2 regions of the Anaeromusa burkinensis DSM 3853 genome follow, and region 1 is predicted to be linked to the other one. Evidence: riboswitches for the same ligand, from Rfam matches in the RefSeq annotation. Region 1 holds a riboswitch; the other holds the start of a gene.
The links. Region 1 has a riboswitch for cyclic di-AMP ahead of C508_RS0106355 (3D domain-containing protein). Riboswitches for the same ligand answer to the same signal wherever they lie in the genome.

Region 1 (7,306 bases):
ATTATTTGGCAACACCCATGATATTCATTATTTTCTTGGCCACATCCGTATTATCATAATATCCCTCAAACACACCGCTGCCGGTTCCTTGGGCATACACAGGCACGGCCACGCCGGTATGAGCGTAGGTGGTCCAGCCAATTCCTGCACGCTGGTTCAACAGGTGCGTCACCGTTACAGAAAAGGGTTCATAGGGTCCGTATGCCAAGGTAGTTTCTTCGTCAGTTGGACGTTTTTTCGGATCGATCATGCTGGCGGCCAACGCTTGATTCAAGCGACTTTTCTCGTAGGCAGTCAATTCGTTCATACCAAATTGATTAGCCAAAGCAGGCAGCCAGTCATCCAAATTGGCATTAGAAGCGCCCACTTGATCGCGGTAGGTTTTGATCTGCTTGTCAAATTCTTCATAAGACAAGGTCTGTCCACCCAATTTACTAAAAAACGTCTTGTACCCAGTCCCGGCAAAGCCAATGGTCATGCCGCCAGTCTCATGGTCGCCAGTAACGACAATCAAAGTTTCATCCGGATGTTTGGCATAAAACTTCAGCGCTTCTGCGATAGCTTCTTCAAAAGCCACGACATCTTTTACCGTTGTTGCTGCATCATTCGCATGACAGGCCCAGTCGACTTTGCCGCCTTCCACCATCATGAAGAAACCGTTTGGATTATCAAGCATTTCAATCCCTTTGCGAGTAAAGTCTGCCAAAGACACTTTTTCTCCTCGATCAATTTCATACGACATAGCTTCTTCCGCCGCCAGATCCGGAGCTATAGCGATCGTTTTCCCAGCACCCTTGCCGAGTTTTTGAATTTCTTCCGTTGAAACAGCTACTTGATAGCCTTTCTGTTTAGCAAGCTCCAATAAGTTAGGCTGATCTTTTTTCTTACCCGTAGGCGCCAACAGACCGCCGCCGGCAAAATAATCAAAATTGCTGTTGATTAGTTCCTGACCAATTTCATAATAGTTTTTGCGAGTCGGCTGATGCGCGTAAAAAGCGCCTGGAGTCGCATGATCCAAAGATACGCTGGAGACAATGCCTACTTTCATGCCTTTTTCCTTGGCCATTTCCGCCATGGTTTTAAACTTAACGCTCTTTGTAGGATCCATGCCCAAAATGTCATTATTGGTTTTGTTGCCAGTCGCCAAAGCGGTTCCTGCGGCAGCTGACTCCGTAATGAATGTATCTGCCGACTGTGTTCTCTGCACGCCCTGATGAGAAAAGGCGGTAAAATTCATAGGCTGCCTGCCCATAGGTCCGTTGCCATTCTGAGTCCCTTTAAAAATCTCTGTGGAATTAATCTGACTTAACGCCATACCGTCTCCAATAAAGTAAAATACGTATTTCGCTTTTTTCCCGTAGTAAGCCTGATCGTTAGCCGCATCAGCCACTGCATTTGTCTGAGGCATAGCCAGAGCCGCCAAAATCGCCACCATCACCGCTAGCGCAGCACAGGGCATGAGCCATTTTTTCTTGTTCACACAATCTCCTCCTACTATGTATTTTTCTACCTCTTCCAGTATAAAAATTCTATGTAAAGTTCACGCTATGGAATTGTTAAAATTCAGTAAATAAAAAAGCCTCCGTCAAAACGGAAGCTTTTCTGCAGCCTATTCTTCAATACAACACAGCATTGGCAATTACCAAACGCTGAATTTGGTTCGTTCCCTCATAAATCTGCATAATCTTAGCATCACGCATATATTTTTCCGCCGGATACTCTTTCGAATAGCCATAGCCTCCCATTACCTGTACGGCATCTACGGTCACTTTCATAGCTACATCAGAAGCAAAGCATTTGGCCATCGCCGCTTCCTTGGAATAGGACATTCCTTGATCTTTTAGCCAGCAAGCCTTATGCACTAATAACCGAGCCGCCTCGATTTGCATAGCCATATCGGCCACCATCGCCTGCACCAATTGGAAAGACGCCACAGGCTTACTAAACTGCTGTCGTTCCTTTGCATATTTCACTGCACAATCTAAAGCCGCCTGAGATATCCCCACAGATACGGCTCCTACCAAAGGTCGGGCCGCATCCAGCGTTTTCATAGCCAGTTTAAAACCTTCGCCTTCTCGGCCAATGCGGTGTTCTTCCGGTACTCGCACACCGTCGAGAATCAATTCGCAAGTATCAGAGGCGCAAATCCCCATTTTTTCTTCTTTTTTTCCTACAGAGAAACCAGGAGTTCCTTTAGTCAAAAGGAACGCTGTCAACCCGCGAATGCCCGCCGCTTTACGCGTATTGGCAAAAACAACAAATATTTCCGCACTGGAAGCATTGGTAATAAAGCATTTATTGCCAGTTAAAATATATTCATTGCCATCCTTTACAGCAGACGTAACAACGCCTCCAGCATCTGAACCTGCATTCGGCTCTGTCAGCGCAAACGCGGCCAATTTTCCTTCATTTAATTTGTCAAAAAAGAACTTCTTTTGCTCTTCCGTCCCTAACAACAATATTGGATACGCCGCCAACGCATTGGCGGCAATACTGGTAGCCACCCCGGCACAGCCTTTTCCTATTTCCTCGTACAGCAGCGCTACGGTCAGCGCATCAAGTCCAGGACCGCCATATTCTTCAGGAACAATCAAGTTCAACAGGCCCATTTCATGAAACTTTTCCTGCAAGCCCGGCCTCAGTCCGCCTGCAGCGTCCATCTCTCCCGCATATGGCGCAACTTCTTTTGCAATGAATTCTTGGGTCATGTTTTTCAAGTCCACTTGATCTTGGGTCCATTGAAAATCCATACATACCCTCCTTGCCTGCCCGGCACGACGCCTGCCTCACGCTCCCTTGCCATCCCGGCTGCAACACTTAGGAAGCAGCAATTGCCGCAATAGTATCTTTTTTCTTACAGTATACATGAACTGGATATTTTTGTATACCACGACTCCACCCAGGCCACTACCGCTGCTGCGCTTTCCTGAAAATGCTCGCTGAATTGATGGTCCGCTCCTTTTAAAACAACCAGTTCACAAGGACCTTTGGCAGCCTCTGCATAAGCCAGCGCCTGTTCCACTGGCGCCAATTCGTCTTCTGAGCCATGCAAAATCAGCACAGGAAACGCTGCTCCCAATGCCGCCAACTTTCCCGGCAGATTCACTGTCGCGAAGCCCTTAACGAAATCCGCTTCCAACCGGAGATACCCCCATTCATCCTGCAATTCCAATCGATTTCCTTGCTGTAATTGCCTATATGCAGCCAACCCTAAGGCGTTTTGAAAGGTCACCTGCAAATCGCTAGGAGTCGCCCACAAGCAAAGTCCCTTCACCCTCTTGCCCAATTGACCGGCAGCCAGCAACGACGCGCAACCTCCCATACTGCGCCCCAAAAGAACTACTGACCCCCATCCTTGGCGCTGCATCCACCCGGTCACGCAAAGTAGTTCTTCAACTTGCCTGTCCAAAGACTCACAGGGTGTAAAATCAAATCGAAGCACTCCCATACCTTTAGCGCACACCTGTTCCGCCAGATCCACCGCTCTGCCATTTCCGTCCTTAGAGCCGCGAAAGCCATGACTCATTACCAGCCAATAAGCATCTTGCTCGGCTACGCCTCTGGGATAATGCACCACCGCCTGAAGTTCACTACGCGGCCCAGGAATATTAAACTCTTCTTTTACTCCATTTTCCATCTATACCACCCCATGAAAAAAGGCAGGCTCAAGCCTGCCTGAATCATTTAATATACGTATTTTTTTATAAAATGTACACCGTAATGTGTCTGACGCCAAAATTGATAGCTTCTTGATGGCTGTCAAAAGCCAAGTCAATAACGTGACCCTTAATGGCGCCTCCGGTATCGTCGGCTATAGCAAAGCCGTATCCTGGGATATACAACCTAGTCCCCAAAGGAATTACATTGGGATCCACCGCCACTAACCCTTTGTGCAGCAAATTCCCGCGAGCCGTATAGCTGCCGCATCCAGGGTCGAATCGAGAATACGCCGTAGCCTTCATATTTATGGATCGCCCAAAACGGCTCGGCTGTTCTTGCGCCCGCTCTAGCGCGCTCAGCGTACCTGCATCGACTACTCCAGTTACTCCTAGACCACTCATGCTTTGAAAATCAGCAACCGCCTGCCAAGTTTGCGGACCAAATACGCCATCTACGGACCCGGCGTAAAAGCCTTGACTGGCTAACAGATGCTGTACTCGCATGACATTCTCCCCGCGCATCCCCTGTTGCACAACCGAGTGTTCTTGGCGCGTCACAGGTGGTACGCTTGTTGCCGCAAATACCGCTGGCAGCGCAAAAAACAAGCCACAGAATGCGAAAACCATGATTTTCTTTAAACACATCAAATTAAATCACCTCTCTTTAAACTCCTGCCTCCGAGGTTAGCTGTCGGGTTCGGGTTGAAAAAGAGAGAGAAAATACCCTTCCGCCTAGGCGGATTCACCCCATAAGTTGGTTCCCCCGTACCATAAATGGATTCGGCAGTATATTTTCATCTTACTCCATTTTTTACTGCGCCGTCAAGGTTTGCTACTAGACACCCTCATTGCGCCCCCCTTCGCTTTAGGCAAGTAAGCGTCGCAGCATAGCTGTAAGAACCTGCACTCCAGCCTCAATATCTTCAGGAGCTGCATATTCATCAGGATGATGACTAACACCATCGCGGGAGCGCACAAAAAGCATCCCTGCCGCTGTAATCTTGGCCATATTCATGGCGTCATGGCCTGCGCCGCTTACTGCGCGCATCCATTCGACGCCTACTTCGTCCGCCGCTTTTTCCGCCAAAGCAACCAAATCGTCATCCATCGCTACCGGTTTGTCAGCTGAGAGCATTTCGATGGTCACTGGCGTTTCATACTCTTCCGCAATCGAAAGTGCAGCATCTTTTATTTCCTGAAGGCTTTCTACAATATATTCGTAATCAGTTCCGCGCAGATCCACCCACAATTCAACCTTGCCCGGCACTACGTTCATAGCCCCAGGATAGACTTTGAGATTTCCGACAGTCGCCACTATATCATCTTCCGCGTGATCATTAGCAATATTTCGAATAGCCAGCACCAGTTCCGACGCACTGACCAACGCATCATAGCGGTCATGCATGGGCGTAGTCCCTGAATGACCTGCTATGCCGCTCACCGTCATCTTAAAGCGCGTAGGCGCAGCAATGGCTTCCACAATGCCTACAGCAGCACCACGTTCCTCAAGCTGCTTACTTTGGTCAATATGCAATTCCAAGTAAGCTTGATATGTTCGCTCAGCTATAACACATTGTTTCAAATTTTCAAAAGAAAGCCCTTCTGCGGCTAACGCCGCAGGAAAGGTAACCCCCTGACTGTCGACAGCTCGCTCCCAAGCATTTAAATTAGCGCTGCCTGTCATCGCTTTGCTGCCCATTGTGGAATGTGAAAACCGACTAGACTCTTCCGCGACAAAAACAATCACTTCCACGGTACGCCGCAGCGGCCCTGCCGCCTTCAGGCGCCCTACCGCGGCAAGCGCGCCCACAACGCCGACAACGCCGTCATAGTGCCCGCCATGCGGCACTGTGTCCAAATGCGACCCCATAGCCACAGGCGGCAATTGCGGCTCCAATCCTTCTAAACGGCCAATTACGTTACCGATAGCATCACTGCGCACCGACATTCCTAAAGACTCCATAATAGAAGCGACATAACTTCGCGCTTCCTTATCGGCAACCGTAAAAGCCAAACGATTAGCCGCCCCCGCTTCATCCGCGCCCATGGAGGCGATAGTGTTAATGGTTTTCACAATCCACTGTTGGTCCATTGAAAAGCCTCCTTCTCTCAAAAACTACAAGACTGCCGCTTGCACTGTTTCCAACCCTAAACGGTCAATCATACGTCCTAAACGTTCGTTTTTATTAGCATTTGCTTTATAATAGGTCACAATTCGATCAACCAAAGCGATGACTTCTTCTTGATTCAAGCCTTGAGCCACTTCATTGCCCAACCGAGGCTTCACGCCTCCATTTCCTCCCATCAGTACCGTAAATCCCTTCGGCAAGCCGATAATGCCGATATCTTTCAGCACAGGCTCCGTACAAGCATTCACACAACCAGACACCGCAATTTTAAATTTAGAAGGCAATTCCATACCGTGATAACGTTCATCCAAAGCCAGCCCCAACGTAACGCCGTCTTGCTGCGCCCGTTTACAAAAATGCGTAGCCGGGCAAATTTTTATGCTGCGCACGCAAAGACCAATGGCATGCCCTTTGTCCATGCCCAGTTCCTCCCAGACCTTGTCAATATCTTCTTCTTTGATGCCAACAATAGCAATACGCTGCGCCATAGTTAGCTTCAGCGCCTGGGCCTGGTATTTCTTCGCTACGTCCGCAATTTTGTGCAATACATCAGGATCTAGAATAATGCCTCCGGGAATGTGCGGCGCAACCGCATACGTATTGCGATCCCGTTGTACAATAGCGCCTTTTTCCAGCATGTCCATTTTCTGTGTTGTCATAGCACCCTCCGCGAATTAGTATTATTTAAGAAAAACTTCTTTTAAATTATACCTTATTTGTCACAATTTGACCAGTATCTTCTTAAAACAAAGCCGATCCAATCATGAGCAATAAGAGAATCACAGCTACCGCACCACCAATATACATAGCTGCACGTCCCATCTTACGGCTTTCTTCGCGGTGCATCACTTTTCGACTAACCCCTTTTGTGCGCATAATTGCCCCTCCTGTATGCCTTACTTCACCTAGTAGTCATTTTCGCTATTTAATTTTAAAACCCCTGCTCTTTCCTTGTTTTCTTCTCTCTTTAACAACAAAATGATTTTTCTAACTCAATTTCTCTTTTGAAAATATCTAGTTACATAATCAATAATAATTATTGTTGACATTTCCAGTCAGTTTGATAGAATATAACTGTAGTTGAAAAATATTATTATTTAGCTTCGATTATCGTTTATAAAACCTAAAAATAAAAGGAGGCTTTTACATGGAAAAGAGAAGCGGTTACTTAAAAATGAAAGGTACTCCCTTGACCCTTTTGGGGCGGGAATTGAAAGTTGGTGAAAAAGCGCCTGATTTCCAAGCGCTTACACAAGATTTACAACCTTTCTCACTGTCTGATACAGCTGGTAAGCTCCGCGTCATCAGCGTAGTGCCATCGATTGATACTCCTGTTTGCGATGCGCAGACTCGGTTTTTCAATCAAGATGCATCCAAGTTTCCGGATGTCGCCATTCTCTCCATCAGCGTGGATTTGCCCTTTGCCATCAAGCGTTATTGCGCAGCCCAGGGCATCGAAAATCTCACCACCCTCTCAGACCACAAAGCGCTGGATTTCGGTTCTAAATACGGCTTTGT
Region 2 (3,980 bases), on a different contig from region 1:
GCGGCAACAACTGCAAAAGCTCTTTCACCGTCATCGGAAAGCCGGAAACATTTTGGCTATACTGTTGCGGCACATAGGCTAATGTACCGTTTTTTAAAAAATCGCATGGATTCTTTCCGTCAATATAAATACCGCCTGCACTGGGCTGACATAATCCCGCTAATAAGCGGATTAAGGTTGTCTTTCCGCCGCCATTAGGTCCAACTAACGCAACAAATTCACCACTGCCCACCGCAATAGATACATCGTTCAATACCGCATCGGCTTCATAGGAAAAAGAAACATGTTCAATTCGAATCATACGGGATCCTCCTGCCCGGTTTTTTTACGAGTACAATTTTTACAGCGGCCGTATAAATCCAAGGAATGGCGCAGAAGCTCATACCCCTTGCGCTGCGCCTCCGCTTCCAATCGTGCATCTACAGGACAAATATCCAGGCAAACCGCCTGTCCACAATCTACGCAGCGAATATGGTGATGATGACCGTCATGGCTCCATTCGTAGGATGTCGCATCTTTTCCCAGCGCGCCAATGGGCAGCAAAATGCCCTGTTCCACCAGCAGCGTAAGATTGCGATATACCGTATCCAGGCTTATGTCCTCTTCTTTAATGCGAACCTGCTGCCAAATATCTACCGCCCTCATTGGTTGTTCCGCTGCAGCAACCGCTTGCAGCACCGCTTTACGTTGCTCCGTAATCCGGCAGCCCTGCCGCCGCAGCGTCGCTAACGCTTCTTCCAGTCTATCCATCACCAGGAAGCTCCTTTCGACAAGCGAAGCGCTTTATTGAGCCAGCGCTTTTTTAAGCTGTTGCAAATTTTCCCGCATCAGCGTCAAATAAGATGATTTTCCCGCCTTGTATTCTTCTACCGTTAAGCCTTCCAAGGGATTAAGCACTAGCGTCGACGCACCTGCTTCGCGGCTTAAGACTTCAGCCAACTTAGGACTTACCAAAGTTTCAAAGAAAATATACTTCACTTGATGCGCTTTGCAGAAGCGGATAATTTCAGCCATTTTGTCAGCTGTCGGCTCGGCGTCAGGAGACAGTCCCATCACCGGCACTTGCTGTAGTTGATAGCGCTTAGCCAAATATGAAAAGGCTGCATGGCTTGTAATCAGCTCTCTTTTAGCAGTATGCTGCAACGCGACAGTATATTCGTCATGCAGCAGTTGCAATTCTTTCACATACGCTGCCGCATTAGCTTCATATTCGCTAGCGTGAGCCGGATCGACTTCTATTAATGCCGCTAAAATCGTTTTCACTTCTTGCTGCGCCAGCACCGGGTCCAGCCAAACATGCGGATCCTTCGTTTCATGTGTTTCACCGCTATGATTATGTCCGTGCTCATCTTCCGACTCGCTTTCGGCTGCGTCCAGCAGAGCAACCCCTTTACTTGCTTCCACCGCCTTAGCTGAACCTAGCAAGTCCGGCTTTACAACAGCCCCCACCCAGTGTTCCAAACCGGCGCCATGATAAACCAAGAGCGCACTGCCTTTAATTTTAGCTAGATCTTTTGCCGTCGGTTCCCAGTCATGAGGCTCTGTTCCTGGCGGAACCAAAAGGGAAACATCAACGCGGTCTTTCCCTACGGCTTTGACAAACTCTTGTACCGGATATACAGATGCCACTACTTGCAATTTTTTCTCTTGGGGTTTTGTACTCATGCCACAGCCAGCAATGGAGCTTACCAAAAATACTAGAATAATTATCAATACATTTCGACGAGACACCGCATCCACCTCTTAATAGTAATATTCCTATTAAAAGGATAGCACACTTCATTAACTCGCGCAAGAATCTTTCTCATTTAGACACAAAAAAGCAAGTGGTTATCTTTAAAGATAACCACTTGCTTTTTAAATCACATTACCCGTTTAGCGCCTAAATAACGCGCTCCCCAATACCCGTCATACAAGCTGTCTACGCGGACGCCGCGGCTGGATGTCGCACTAATAAAGCGATCATCGCCTATGTAGATGCCCACATGAGATACACCGGAAGTATAGGTCGTGAAAAAGACAAGATCACCGGGTTGCGGATTCGAAACCGAATATCCTGCATCATATTGTTCATCTGCCATGCGCGGCAAGAAAATGCCGGCATTTGCAAAAACGTAACGCGTAAAGCCCGAGCAGTCAAATCCATAGGGAGTGGTTCCGCCGAAAACGTAAGGAACTCCACGGAATGACATTGCGCTTTGAATAATCCGCCTTGTCATGCTCGTTCCCATGTCACTACGACTTACGGGAATGTCTCTGCCCATTAACGCCCGATAAGTACCAGATCCGACAATCCCATCGGCCTCCAGTCCATTAGCCTTTTGAAAGGCCATAACGGCGGCTCTTGTTGCCGAACCGAAGTCCCCATCAGCAGTACCACTGCTAAAACCAAGTTCTTGCAGCCGTTGCTGAATGGCCGTCACATCATCGCCAATATCTCCTTCACGAATGGAAGAAGCATCTGCCACCCCGGGTGCGCTGAGCAAAAAGCAAACCATACCTAAAACAAAAAATCTTTTCAATTGCCCCATTCTGTCACCTCTCTACAGCCTACGAGGTTAGCTGACGGGTTCGGGTCGAGCAACCCTGCGCGAGCGACTTCGCGCTTCACCCCTATACTGTGGTTCCCCCGCTCCGGAGCCGGATTCGGCTTTATTTAGCTCACTTTAAAGGCAATTCGCTATTCGATGAAAAAATCCTGCCTTATTTTCTTTTTTAACTTTCTTTACTGTTGTTCTTTTCCGCCTTGCCCTATTTCTTGACGCAGCCAATATAACGGGCGTTGCTTTACTTCTTCAAAAATACGCCCTACATACTCGCCGATAATACCTAGTCCCATCAGTTGCACGCCGCTCAAAAGCGAAATACTCGCCGCAATAGTGGCCCAGCCAGGTACAGCCTCGTCTGTCAAAAACTTAATATAAACAACATGCAGCGCCAACGCAAAGCTAACCACGCCAAAAACCAAGCCAGCGTAAAAAGCAATACGCAAAGGCAGCTTAGAATAAGCGGTAATGCCATCTAAGGCAAAATGCAGCATTTTAGTAGGTGAAAATTTCGACACCCCCGCATAACGCGGCGGCGCTACAAAATTCAACGTTGTCTGCCGATAACCAATCGCTCCCATCATGCCGCGTATAAACCGAGCTCGTTCCGGAAAGCGACGAAAAGTTTGCACTACTTTGCGATCCAACAGTCGAAAATCTGATCCCCCTTCACGCACGCGCACCTTGGACACTGCATTCATCAATCGGTAAAAACATGAAGATGTCAGTTTCTTAACCCAAGAAACACCTTCCGTCGTCAGGCGAATGGTCTGTACTACCTCGTAACCGTCCTGCCATTGTTCAATCAACTGCGGCAATAATTCCGGCGGATGCTGCAGATCACCATCCATCGTAACAACAGCGTCTCCTTCGGCATGATCTAAACCGCAACTCAAGGCTATTTGATGTCCGAAATTACGAGCTAGAATCAACCCCCGCACCCGGGAATCTTGCTGCGACAAGCGATCAATGACCAAGGGCGTGGCATCTTTGGATCCGTCATCAACAAAAATCAGTTCAAAAGAATGCGGTAATTTCTCCATAACCGAGCATACCGCCTGATAAAAAGCTTCCATGTTTTCTTCTTCATTGAAAACCGGAACTACGATGGAAATCATTGCTCTTTCGCCTCCGCTTTGCGATCTTGCCGTAAGGCAACAGCTCTGCGCAGATACACATGGCGCAGTTCCTTCATTTCCTTGTCGGTATTCCACAACACCAGTACACGAATGCATTGAGGCACACCATCTTCAGCCTCGATTTCTTGAGCACCGAAAAGCGCCACATCATTCCAGCCAAACCGCCGCGCCGCAGCCGCTGGAAATGCAGCATTCACCTCTGGGGTAGAACTGAAAATAACCGCGCCTAGCTCTTCTTCTTGCCAGCCATTAGCCTCTGTTAAAGCATCCAGTAATTGCAGCACTGCTTCAAAAA

Region 2: it holds a riboswitch for cyclic di-AMP, as region 1 does, so the genes downstream of both, C508_RS0110290 (C40 family peptidase) here and C508_RS0106355 (3D domain-containing protein) in region 1, are expected to answer to the same signal.

Annotation. Positions count from the first base shown of each region.
Region 1 covers NZ_KB894588.1:31,330-38,635, forward strand. The annotation lists gene C508_RS0106335 (YibE/F family protein) at 1-2, opposite strand, end outside; gene C508_RS0106340 (alkaline phosphatase) at 2-1,480, opposite strand; gene C508_RS0106345 (acyl-CoA dehydrogenase family protein) at 1,617-2,750, opposite strand; gene C508_RS0106350 (alpha/beta hydrolase family protein) at 2,855-3,637, opposite strand; gene C508_RS0106355 (3D domain-containing protein) at 3,702-4,304, opposite strand; cyclic di-AMP (ydaO/yuaA leader) riboswitch at 4,318-4,455, opposite strand; gene C508_RS0106360 (M20 family metallo-hydrolase) at 4,525-5,751, opposite strand; gene C508_RS0106365 (ferredoxin-like domain-containing protein) at 5,776-6,447, opposite strand; gene C508_RS20820 (hypothetical protein) at 6,530-6,664, opposite strand; gene tpx (thiol peroxidase) at 6,936-7,306, shown strand, end outside.
Region 2 covers NZ_KB894593.1:108,156-112,135, reverse strand. The annotation lists gene C508_RS0110305 (metal ABC transporter ATP-binding protein) at 1-301, opposite strand, end outside; gene C508_RS18290 (Fur family transcriptional regulator) at 298-750, opposite strand; gene C508_RS18285 (metal ABC transporter substrate-binding protein) at 784-1,731, opposite strand; gene C508_RS0110290 (C40 family peptidase) at 1,863-2,531, opposite strand; cyclic di-AMP (ydaO/yuaA leader) riboswitch at 2,533-2,662, opposite strand; gene C508_RS0110285 (glycosyltransferase family 2 protein) at 2,726-3,664, opposite strand; gene aroH (chorismate mutase) at 3,661-3,980, opposite strand, start outside.